DNA from 2 places in the Streptomyces sp. NPDC003635 genome. Region 2 is predicted to be linked to the other one. Evidence: riboswitches for the same ligand, from Rfam matches in the RefSeq annotation. Region 2 holds a riboswitch; the other holds the start of a gene.

What was found. A riboswitch is a leader RNA that binds a small molecule or an ion and turns the genes downstream of it on or off. The one in region 2 is predicted to bind ZMP and ZTP.
Region 1: linked by a shared signal. The riboswitch ahead of ACWDRW_RS05540 (glycine hydroxymethyltransferase) and the one ahead of ACWDRW_RS29485 (bifunctional 5,10-methylenetetrahydrofolate dehydrogenase/5,10-methenyltetrahydrofolate cyclohydrolase) in region 2 are both predicted to bind ZMP and ZTP.

What each region holds. Positions count from the first base shown of each region.
Region 1 covers NZ_JBSFOK010000004.1:56,904-61,727, reverse strand. Annotated here, with positions in the region: gene ACWDRW_RS05545 (hypothetical protein) at 1-404, shown strand, start outside; gene ACWDRW_RS05540 (glycine hydroxymethyltransferase) at 453-1,901, opposite strand; ZMP/ZTP riboswitch at 1,936-2,025, opposite strand; gene rocD (ornithine--oxo-acid transaminase) at 2,128-3,333, shown strand; gene ACWDRW_RS05530 (glutathionylspermidine synthase family protein) at 3,397-4,581, opposite strand; gene ACWDRW_RS05525 (hypothetical protein) at 4,602-4,824, opposite strand, start outside.
Region 2 covers NZ_JBSFOK010000038.1:86,846-91,669, forward strand. Annotated here, with positions in the region: gene ACWDRW_RS29470 (DNA-3-methyladenine glycosylase family protein) at 1-748, opposite strand, end outside; gene ACWDRW_RS29475 (hypothetical protein) at 824-1,120, opposite strand; gene ACWDRW_RS29480 (nuclear transport factor 2 family protein) at 1,712-2,077, shown strand; ZMP/ZTP riboswitch at 2,103-2,187, shown strand; gene ACWDRW_RS29485 (bifunctional 5,10-methylenetetrahydrofolate dehydrogenase/5,10-methenyltetrahydrofolate cyclohydrolase) at 2,208-3,056, shown strand; gene ACWDRW_RS29490 (CU044_5270 family protein) at 3,057-4,013, opposite strand; gene ACWDRW_RS29495 (RNA polymerase sigma factor) at 4,006-4,539, opposite strand; partial or broken gene ACWDRW_RS29500 (cbb3-type cytochrome c oxidase subunit I) at 4,646-4,824, shown strand, end outside.

The sequences.
Region 1 (4,824 bases), on a different contig from region 2:
GGCTGACGGGGGTGGGCGGGCGGCCCATGACGCATCGGGCGCCGGGTGGGGACGTGGCCGTCGAGCGGCAGGACCAGCTGCTGGTCGCGGCGGACGGCACACCGTGGGTGCGCTCGGATCCGGCGCCGGAGGTGGAGGACGACGACATCCGCTGGCACCGGGCACCCCGCTCGGTCTTCGAGCACCTCGACCGGGCCGGAGTACTGGGCGAACCGAGTGCCCACGCCTTGGCCGGGGCCGACGGCCCGGCGCCGGCGGAGGACGCCGTGTGGTGGGCGCTGCCGGGTCTGGCCGTGGGCTTCGCGGCCGGGGTGGGCGGCACGCTCGCGATACGCCGCGCGGCGGCCCGGCCGGGTGCCGGACCGCCGCGGGAGGGGCCGCGTCAGCAGCTCATCGATCTTTGAGAGTCATCCTGGGAATCGCTGCTCCTTGACAACTCAACAGGGCGTTGATCAGCCGAGGTCGATCTCCGGGTACAGCGGGAAGCCGGCCACCAGGTCGGTCGCCCGGCGGGAGATCTCGTCCGCGATCTTCGCGTCCAGGACGTGGGCGGCCTTGGAGGGGGCACCGGACTTGGTGGTGCCGGCCTCGGTGGTGGTGAGGACGCGGTCGATGAGGCCGGCGACCTCGTCCATCTCGGCGGTGCCGAGACCGCGGGTCGTCAGGGCGGGGGTGCCGATGCGGATGCCGGAGGTGTACCAGGCGCCGTTGGGGTCGGCCGGGATGGCGTTGCGGTTGGTGACGATGCCGGACTCCAGGAGCGCGGCCTCGGCCTGGCGGCCGGTCAGGCCGTAGGAGGTGGCCACGTCGATCAGGTTGAGGTGGTTGTCCGTGCCGCCCGTCACCAGGGTGGCGCCCCGGCGCATCAGGCCCTCGGCGAGGGCCTGGGAGTTGTCGACGATGCGCTGGGCGTAGTCCCGGAAGGAGGGCTGCCGGGCCTCGGCGAGGGCGACGGCCTTGGCGGCCATGACGTGCGGGAGCGGGCCGCCGAGGACCATGGGGCAGCCTCGGTCGACCTGGTCCTTGAGGGAGTCGTCGCACAGGACCATGCCGCCGCGCGGGCCGCGCAGCGACTTGTGGGTGGTGGTGGTGACGATCTGGGCGTGCGGGACCGGGTCGAAGTCGCCGGTGAGGACCTTGCCTGCGACCAGGCCCGCGAAGTGGGCCATGTCGACCATGAGGGTCGCGCCGACCTCGTCGGCGATCTCCCGCATGATCCGGAAGTTCACCAGACGGGGATAGGCGGAGTACCCGGCGACGATGATCAGCGGCTTGAACTCCCGGGCGGAGGCGCGCAGGGCGTCGTAGTCCAGGAGGCCGGTGGCCGGGTCGGTGCCGTAGGAGCGCTGGTCGAACATCTTGCCGGAGATGTTCGGACGGAAGCCGTGGGTGAGGTGGCCGCCGGCGTCCAGGGACATGCCGAGCATGCGCTGGTTGCCGAAGGCCTGGCGCAGCTCGGCCCAGTCGGCGTCGGAGAGGTCGTTGACCTGGCGGACGCCTGCCTTCTCCAGGGCGGGGGCCTCGACGCGGGCGGCGAGGACGGACCAGAAGGCGACGAGGTTGGCGTCGATTCCGGAGTGCGGCTGGACGTAGGCGTGGCGGGCGCCGAAAAGCTCCTTGGCGTGTTCGGCGGCGAGGGATTCGACGGTGTCGACATTGCGGCAGCCGGCGTAGAAGCGGCGGCCGATCGTGCCCTCGGCGTACTTGTCGCTGAACCAGTTGCCCATCGCCAGCAGAGTGGCCGGGGAGGCGTAGTTCTCGGAGGCGATCAGCTTGAGCATCTCGCGCTGGTCGTGGACCTCCTGGCCGATGGCGTCGGCGACCCGCGGCTCCACGGCGCGGATGACGTCGAGGGCGGCGCGGAAGGCGGTGGATTCGTTGGACAGGGGCTGCTCGGACAAGTCGGCCTCCGGACGGCGTGGCGTTCAGCGTTCACGGTTCGGCCCAGGCGCACGGCACACAGTCACGACCGGGCCGCTCCCCGATGGTCGGTCCCATCCCAGCGCGCCAGTCACGGCCCGCTGGTCAGCCTACCGGGCGCGCCGTCGGGTGAAGGTCCCGCGTCCACCATCCGAGCAAGGATAGGAAGGGGGTCCCGCTTGTCTTCGGGTGTCTTCTGGAGGTGCCGTGACCACTACGGAAACCCTCATCGCCGCGGCCGAGGCGCACGGTGCGCACAACTACGCGCCGCTGCCGGTCGTCGTCGCGTCGGCCGACGGGGCTTGGATGACGGATGTGGAGGGGCGGCGCTATCTGGATCTGCTCGCCGGCTACTCGGCCCTCAACTTCGGGCACCGCAACCGGCGGATCGTCGAGGCGGCGAAGGCGCAGCTGGAACGGGTGACGCTGACGTCGCGGGCGTTTCATCACGACCGGTACGCCGCGTTCTGCGAGCAGCTGGCGCAGTTGTGCGGCATGGAGATGGTGCTGCCGATGAACACGGGCGCGGAGGCGGTGGAGACCGCGGTGAAGACGGCCCGCAAGTGGGGCTACCGGGTCAAGGGCGTGCCCGCGGAGATGGCGAAGATCGTGGTCGCGGGCAACAACTTCCACGGTCGGACGACGACCCTGATCAGCTTCTCCACGGACCCGGAGGCGCGGGCGGACTTCGGGCCGTACACACCGGGGTTCGAGATCGTGCCGTACGGGGATCTGACGGCGATGCGTTCGGCGCTGAGCGAGAACACGGTGGCGGTGCTGCTGGAGCCGATCCAGGGCGAGGCGGGGGTACTGGTGCCGCCGTCCGGCTATCTGGCGGCGGTGCGGCAGCTGGCCCGGGAGCGGAACGTGCTCTTCGTGGCCGATGAGATCCAGTCGGGGCTCGGGCGGACGGGGCGGACGTTCGCGTGTGAGCACGAGGGGGTCGTGCCGGACATGTACGTGCTGGGCAAGGCGCTCGGGGGCGGGGTGGTGCCGGTGTCGGCGGTGGTGTCCTCGGCCGAGGTGCTGGGGGTGTTCGGACCCGGGGAGCACGGCTCGACGTTCGGCGGGAACCCACTGGCCTGTGCGGTGGCGCTGGAGGTGATCGCGATGTTGCGGACGGGCGAGTTCCAGGCGCGTTCGGCGGAGCTGGGTGATCATCTGCACCGGGAGCTGACCGCGCTGGCCGACACCGGCCGTGTCACGGCGGTGCGGGGGCGGGGACTGTGGGCGGGCGTTGACATCGCACCGCGCTACGGCACCGGGCGTGAGGTGTCGGAGAAGCTGATGGACCGGGGTGTGCTGGTGAAGGACACCCATGGCGCCACGGTCCGGATCGCCCCGCCGCTGGTGATCGGCAAGGAGGACCTGGACTGGGGGCTCGCCCAACTCCGTTTCGTACTGGGGCTGTAGCCGATCGGGTCGACCCGGGCATGGATCGAGCCGTACCGGAGGATCACGTGCGCCGTACCGGCCTCAGAGGATCACGTGCGGGAGGAAGCGCGCGTACTCGTCCGTGACCAGTCCCCCGGACTCGCGGATGCCCAGGCCCGCCGACTCGTCCTCGACGACCCAGGCGCCGAGGACGACCCGGTTGCCGTCGAAGTCGGGCAGCGGCGCCAGCTCCTGGTAGCAGCAGGGCTCGTCGCGGATGACGGGGTCGGCACCCGGTTCGTGGACGGTCACGCCCGCGCCTTCGCGGCCCAGCAGGGGTTTGGCGACGTAGCCGGTGGTGCGGGCGAGGTCGCGCGGGCCGTCGAGGTGGGCCGGGAGGAGGTTGGGGTGGCCCGGGTAGAGCTCCCAGAGGATGGCCAGCAGGGCCTTGTTGGACAGGAGCATCTTCCAGGCCGGCTCGATCCACAGGGTCGTCCCCGTGCCGCCGCCGTTGTCGAGGGTGTCCAGGACGTGACCGGCGAAGCGGTCGGTGGTGAGCCACTCCCAGGGGTAGAGCTTGAAGCAGCTGCGGATGAAGCGGAGCCGGTTGTCGACGAACCGGCCCGAGAGGCGGTCCCAGCCGATCTCCTCCATGGAGATCCAGTCGGTGTCCAGGCCGGCCTGCTCGGCGGTTTCCTTGAGGTAGGCGACCGTCATGAGGTCCTCGCCGAGTTCGTCGGCGGAGGAGTGCGCGAAGTACAGGGGGCTGCCGGGCGGGAGGAGGGCGGCCTGCTTCTTCCAGGCGGCGACCAGGCGTTCGTGCAGGGAGTTCCACTGGTCGGCGCCGGGGAAGCGCTCCTCCATCCAGAACCACTGCGGGGAGGCGGCCTCGACCAGGGAGGTGGGGGTGTCGGCGTTGTACTCCAGCAGCTTCGCCGGGCCGCGGCCGTCGTAGCGCAGGTCGAAGCGGCCGTAGACGGAGGGCAGTTCGGCGCGGCGGTGCCAGGCCTCGGTGACCGCTTCCGCCACGCGCGGGTCGGTGATGCCGAGGTCGGCGAGGCGCCCGGAGGTGATGATGTGGTCCGCCGCCCGCAGGCACATGCGGTGCAGTTCCTCGACGACCTCCTCCAGCGCCTCGACCTCCTCCAGCGAGAAGACGTAGTAGGCGCTCTCGTCCCAGTACGGGCGCAGGGAGTCGTCGGGGTAGCGGGTGAGCGGGTAGATCAACCCCTGTTCCTCGACGGTGTGCTGCCAGTCGGGGCGGGGGGCGATGGTGCGGCGTTCCATGGGGGTGCGTCCCGAGGGTCTCAGCCGCCGCCGCTGCCGGAGCCGGAGCAGCCGAATCCGCCGCGGTCGACGGCCTCGCTGCGGCTGAAGGTGCCGTAGTCGGCGCGGCCGCCGTCGACTTCGGCGTCGTAGTACCAGGCCGCGTCGGAGCCACCGCCGGTCTTCTTCTTGCCGCTCTTGCCGTACGACGAGCCGGAGGAGCCCGAGGAGCCGGACTTGCAGTTCTTGTCCGCGATGACCTTG
Region 2 (4,824 bases):
TCGTGCCGAGGTGGTAGTCGCCCAGGGGCAGCGCGTCCGCGTCACCCAGGGCCCGGTGGCCGACCTGGGCGGCGGTCCAGACGCCGACGCCGGGCAGCTTCGCCAGGACGTCGTACGCCCGTTCGGGATCGCCGGCGCAGCGGTCGAGCCATACGGCATGGCGGGCCGCCTCGACGAGGGTGGCGGAGCGGTGCAGGTCCACGCCCGCCCGGCGCCACTCCCAGCTGGGGACGGTCCGCCAGATCTCCGGGGGCGGGGGTACCCGCATGCCGTCGGGGGCGGGGCCGGGCGGCGGCTCCCCGTACTTGTGGACCAGGCGGGCGAAGGAGGCGGCGGCGTCCAGGCCGACGACCCGCTGTTCGAGGACCGCGGGCACAAGGGCCTCGAACAGCCGTCCGGTGCAGGGGATCCGCAGGCCGGGCAGGCGGCGCACGGCCCCGCGCAGCACGGGGTGCGCGGGCCGGAACAGTTCAGGCCGGTCGCCCTCGCCGAGTTCACGCCGGACGGAGTCGGCGAGCTCGGCCGCGCCGGGTCCCCAGACGTCGACGCCGAGGTCGTCCAGGCGGTGCTGGCGGATGCGGTAGGTGACCGCTCCGGAGGCGGTGCGCGCGACGCGCCACACGGTGCCGTCGGCTTCGACCCGGTGCGTGGGGTCGTAGGAGCCGCGGCGCAGACTGGACAGGGTCAGCCGCGCGTCCACGGGAAAACCGGGCCGCCAGCGCACGGACCGGTCCGGAGGCTGCCGCATGCCTCCCACCCTCCCGGAAACACCGAGGGGCCGCCCGGCGGTCCGGGCGGCCCCTCGGTGCGGGGGGACGGCGGGTCAGTACTCGATGCCGGGGAGCAGACCCGTCACCGGGGCGACCATGTCGGTGACCTGGTGCAGCTGGTTCAGCTCGTGCACCCGGTTGAGCTCGTTCAGCTGCGCCGAAGGCTTCGGCATGGCCGCCTTGTGCGCTTCCGGGATGTCGCTCACGGTCAGCGAGTCGAGCATGCGGATCGGGCTGAGGTTCGCGCCGGGGGCGGCCTCCGCCTCGGCCGCGCTCGCCAGCGGCGCGGCGAGGCCGGTGACCGAGGCGGCCAGACCGACGGCGGCGACGATACGTCGAGTTGAGATCATGTTTGGAGCAACGCCGACGGGCCCCCGCCGGACACGGCCGCCGGGCCCGGCTCACCCGTCAGGCGGACCGCCGCACCGCGCTTGCCGCGCCCGCGAGAACGCCTGACCCGCGCCCGCAAGCCCGCCCCCGACCACACCCGCAGCCTCGCCTCCCCCGCGCCCGCGAGAACGCCCCGGCACACCCGCAAGATCGCCGCAGCCGCGCCGGGAGATCGCCCCCGGCCACATCTGCAGCCTCGCCTCCGCCGCGCCGCGAGCCCCCGTCGACACCCGCAAGATCGCCTCAGTCTCGCCCGCGAGAACGCCTCCAGCCACGCCCTCGGCCTCGCCTCCCCCGCGCCCGCAAGCCCGCCCCCGGCCACACCCGCGGCATTGCCTCCCCCGCGCCCGCGAGATCGCCTCAACGCGCGCCCGTAGAGCCGCCCCGGTCGCGCCCGTAAAGCCGCCCCGCCCGCTGCCGCGAGACCGTCCCCGCCCCGCCCCCAAGGTCGCGCCCGCTGCGCTTGCCGAGGCCGCCGGGGCGGAGGAGCCTCTTAGGTGAGGCCGGCGCGGCACGCTCCCCCGAGGCCGCGGGCCTTCGAGGAGGCAACCATGGGCAGCGCGGCACACCCCGGCTTCGACACCGAAGCCTTGCGCCGGGGCATCGAGGGAGACACGGCGACGACGCTCCTGTCGCTCTACGCGGACGACGCCGAACTGCGCGTCGTGGACCGCAACACCCAGCCCAGCAGTCCCCGGGTCCTGCACGGCCGTGACGAGATCAGCGAGTTGCTGGAGGACGTCTACAGCCGCGACATGACCCACAAACTGGAGCGCTGTGTCGTCGAGGGCGACACCGTCGCCTTCACCGAGTCCTGCCGGTACTCCGACGGGGTACGGGTGCTCGCCGAGTCGATGGCGTCCGTGAAGGACGGCAAGATCGTCGAGCAGACGATGATCCAGGCCTGGGACGAGTAGACGAGTAAAGGAGTCCGTTAGGGTGGGGGCGGGCCGTGACTGGCGCTGAGGTGGAGCACCACCGGGGAGCGGCCTACGCAGAGTCGATGCCGTGCGCCTGGGCGAACCGGAACCAGCCCAGGAGTGGATCATGTCTCAGGCACGGCTCATGGACGGCACGTCCCTCGCCCGCACGATCGTGACGGAGACCGCCGAGCGGGCGGCCCAGCTCACCGAACGCACCGGCACCGCGCCCTGTCTGGCGACGGTGCTGGTCGGCGAGGACCCGGCCTCGGTCACCTACGTCCGGATGAAGCAGAACCGCTGCCGCACGGCCGGCATCGCGTCCCGGCACGTGGCGCTGCCCGCGACCACCACCACCGAGGAACTCGTCGCCGAGCTGCGGAAGCTGTCGGACGACCCCGGCGTGCACGGCATCCTGCTCCAGCACCCGATGGGCGCGCACGTCGACGAGCGGGCCGCGTTCGAGGCGATAGCGCCGGAGAAGGACGTGGACGGCGTCACCTTCGCCTCCTTCGCCACGATGAGCTTCGGCCTGCCGGGCTTCGTGTCCTGCACGCCCGGCGGCATCATGCGGCTGCTGGACGCCTACGACGTCGATCCGTCCGGCAAGCGCGCGGTGGTCGTCGGCCGCAGCGCGATCCTCGGCAAGCCGGCCGGCATGCTGCTGCTCGCCCGGGACGCGACGGTGACGTACTGCCACTCCCGTACGGCGGACCTGTCGGCGGCGGTCCGGGAGGCGGACATCGTGGTCGCCGCCGTGGGGCGGCCCCGGCTGATCCGGGGTCAGGACATCAAGCCCGGCGCGGTCGTCGTCGACGCCGGGTACAACGAGGGGAACGTCGGTGACGTCGACTTCGACTCCGCCGTCGAGCGGGCCTCCCTGATCACCCCGGTGCCGGGCGGTGTGGGTCCGATGACGATCGCCGTCCTGCTGGAGCAGACGGTGACCGCCGCCGCCCGGCAGCTCGGGGTGTGATCAGCGCGTCCAGGCGCGGTACGACATCACGTCACCGGCCCTGACGTCGTACTCGGGCTCCGCCTCGGCGAAGGTGCTCTCGAGCCCGAGGACGGCGCCGGTGGCCGGGTCCAGGATCAGCATGTGGCGGATGCCGGAACCGTCGTACACGTACGCCTGTCCGACCCGCCCGAGCCGGTCGGTGACCCGGCCCACCGGCCTGAGCCCGTCGGCGTCCGCCAGCAGGCGGGTGAGCGCCGCCGACTCCCGGGCGCCGAGCGTCCAGGTGTCCAGCAGCACCCCGACGGCGTCGAGGAGTTGGCCGGTGTCGAGCTCGTTTCCGGTGTACGCGGCCTCCTGGAGGTAGGAGCGCAGGCGGGCGGGGTCGGCGGGCGGCGGTGACTGCGGAGGGGCGTCGCTCCAACTGGGCGGGTAGGTCTGCCTGCTGAGGACGTGGCCGTCGTCGACGAGTTGCCCGTCGTCGGTCAGGACGGGTCGGCCGGGGTGCCCGGGGTCGGTCGCCACGACGAGTTCCGTGTGACTGCCGTCGGCCCGCCACCGCACGAGACGCTCCTCGGGGAGCGTGACCGGCGGCTCGTCCTCGCTCATCCCCAGGCTCCACGACCGCACATGCGTGCCCTTGCGGAGCTTCGGCACACCGTCGGCCGCCGATGCCTGCGCCCTTTCGGCCAGGGTGCGCAGGGTTACGGGGGTGGCGTCGGCCCGCACGACGAGCGGGTGAGGTGCGGCAAGGGCCGGGGTGGTGGTGCGGTCGGAGAACAGCAGCGCCGACACGAGCGCCGCGACCAGCGCCGTGGCCGTCAGCGCCCAGAGCAGGCGGGGGCGGCGGGAGGCGCGGGCGTTCAGCAGCCGGTTCAGGTGCCGTTCGGCGGTGTGGTCCAGGGGGCCGTCGCCGAAGTGGGGGCCGTCGGTCGGGACCGGGTTGGCGCCGCGGAGGAGGTCGAGTTCGTCAGCCATGGCCGTGCTCCTTGGCGGGGGTCGTGGGGCCGATGCGGTCGATCTCGGCTCTGAGCCGACGCCGGGCCCGGTGCAGGCGCATGGCCGCGGCGCGGGTGCCGCAGCCGAGGGCGACGGCCACTTCGTCGATGCCGAGCTCCTCCCAGGCCGTCAGCCGCAGCACCTCCTGGTCGGCCGGGGAGAGCCGGCCGAGGGCGTCATGCACCCAGGCGCCGGGGGCCTCCGCGTCGGGGCCCTCCGCCATGTGCCGGCCGTGGGCCGCGTCGTCGTTGCCCATCCGGCGCACCAGTCGCCGCCGGCGCCCCTGGCCGCGTACCGCGTTCGCCAGGCAGTTGCGTGCCACGCCGTACAACCAGGGCAGCGGGGTCGCGGGCAGGTCGGCACGGCGCCGCCAGGCCACCGTGAACACCTCCGCCACCACTTCCTCGACGTCGTCCGGGCGCCCGTCGAGGCGCCGCGCGACATAGCGGCTGACCGCCCAGTAGTGCTCGCGATAGGCAGCGGCGAAGATCTCGTCGTTGCTCATGTCCCGTTCGTGTCCGGCACCCCCGGGATCGTCACACCCGGGTTCGGTGATTCTTGTCGCGTCCCTGAAGTGTGACGTGCGCCGGGGGCGCGGACACAGGCGGGTCGTGAGAGACCAAGTCGTGAAAGACCGAAACGTCAGCAGTATCAAGTGGCTGACGACCACTGACCACAAGACGATCGGAACGCTCTATCTGATCACCTCGTTCGCGTTCTTCTGCGTCGGTGGCGTCATGGCGTTGTTCATGCGCGCCGAGCTGGCCCGACCTGGTCTGCAGATCATGTC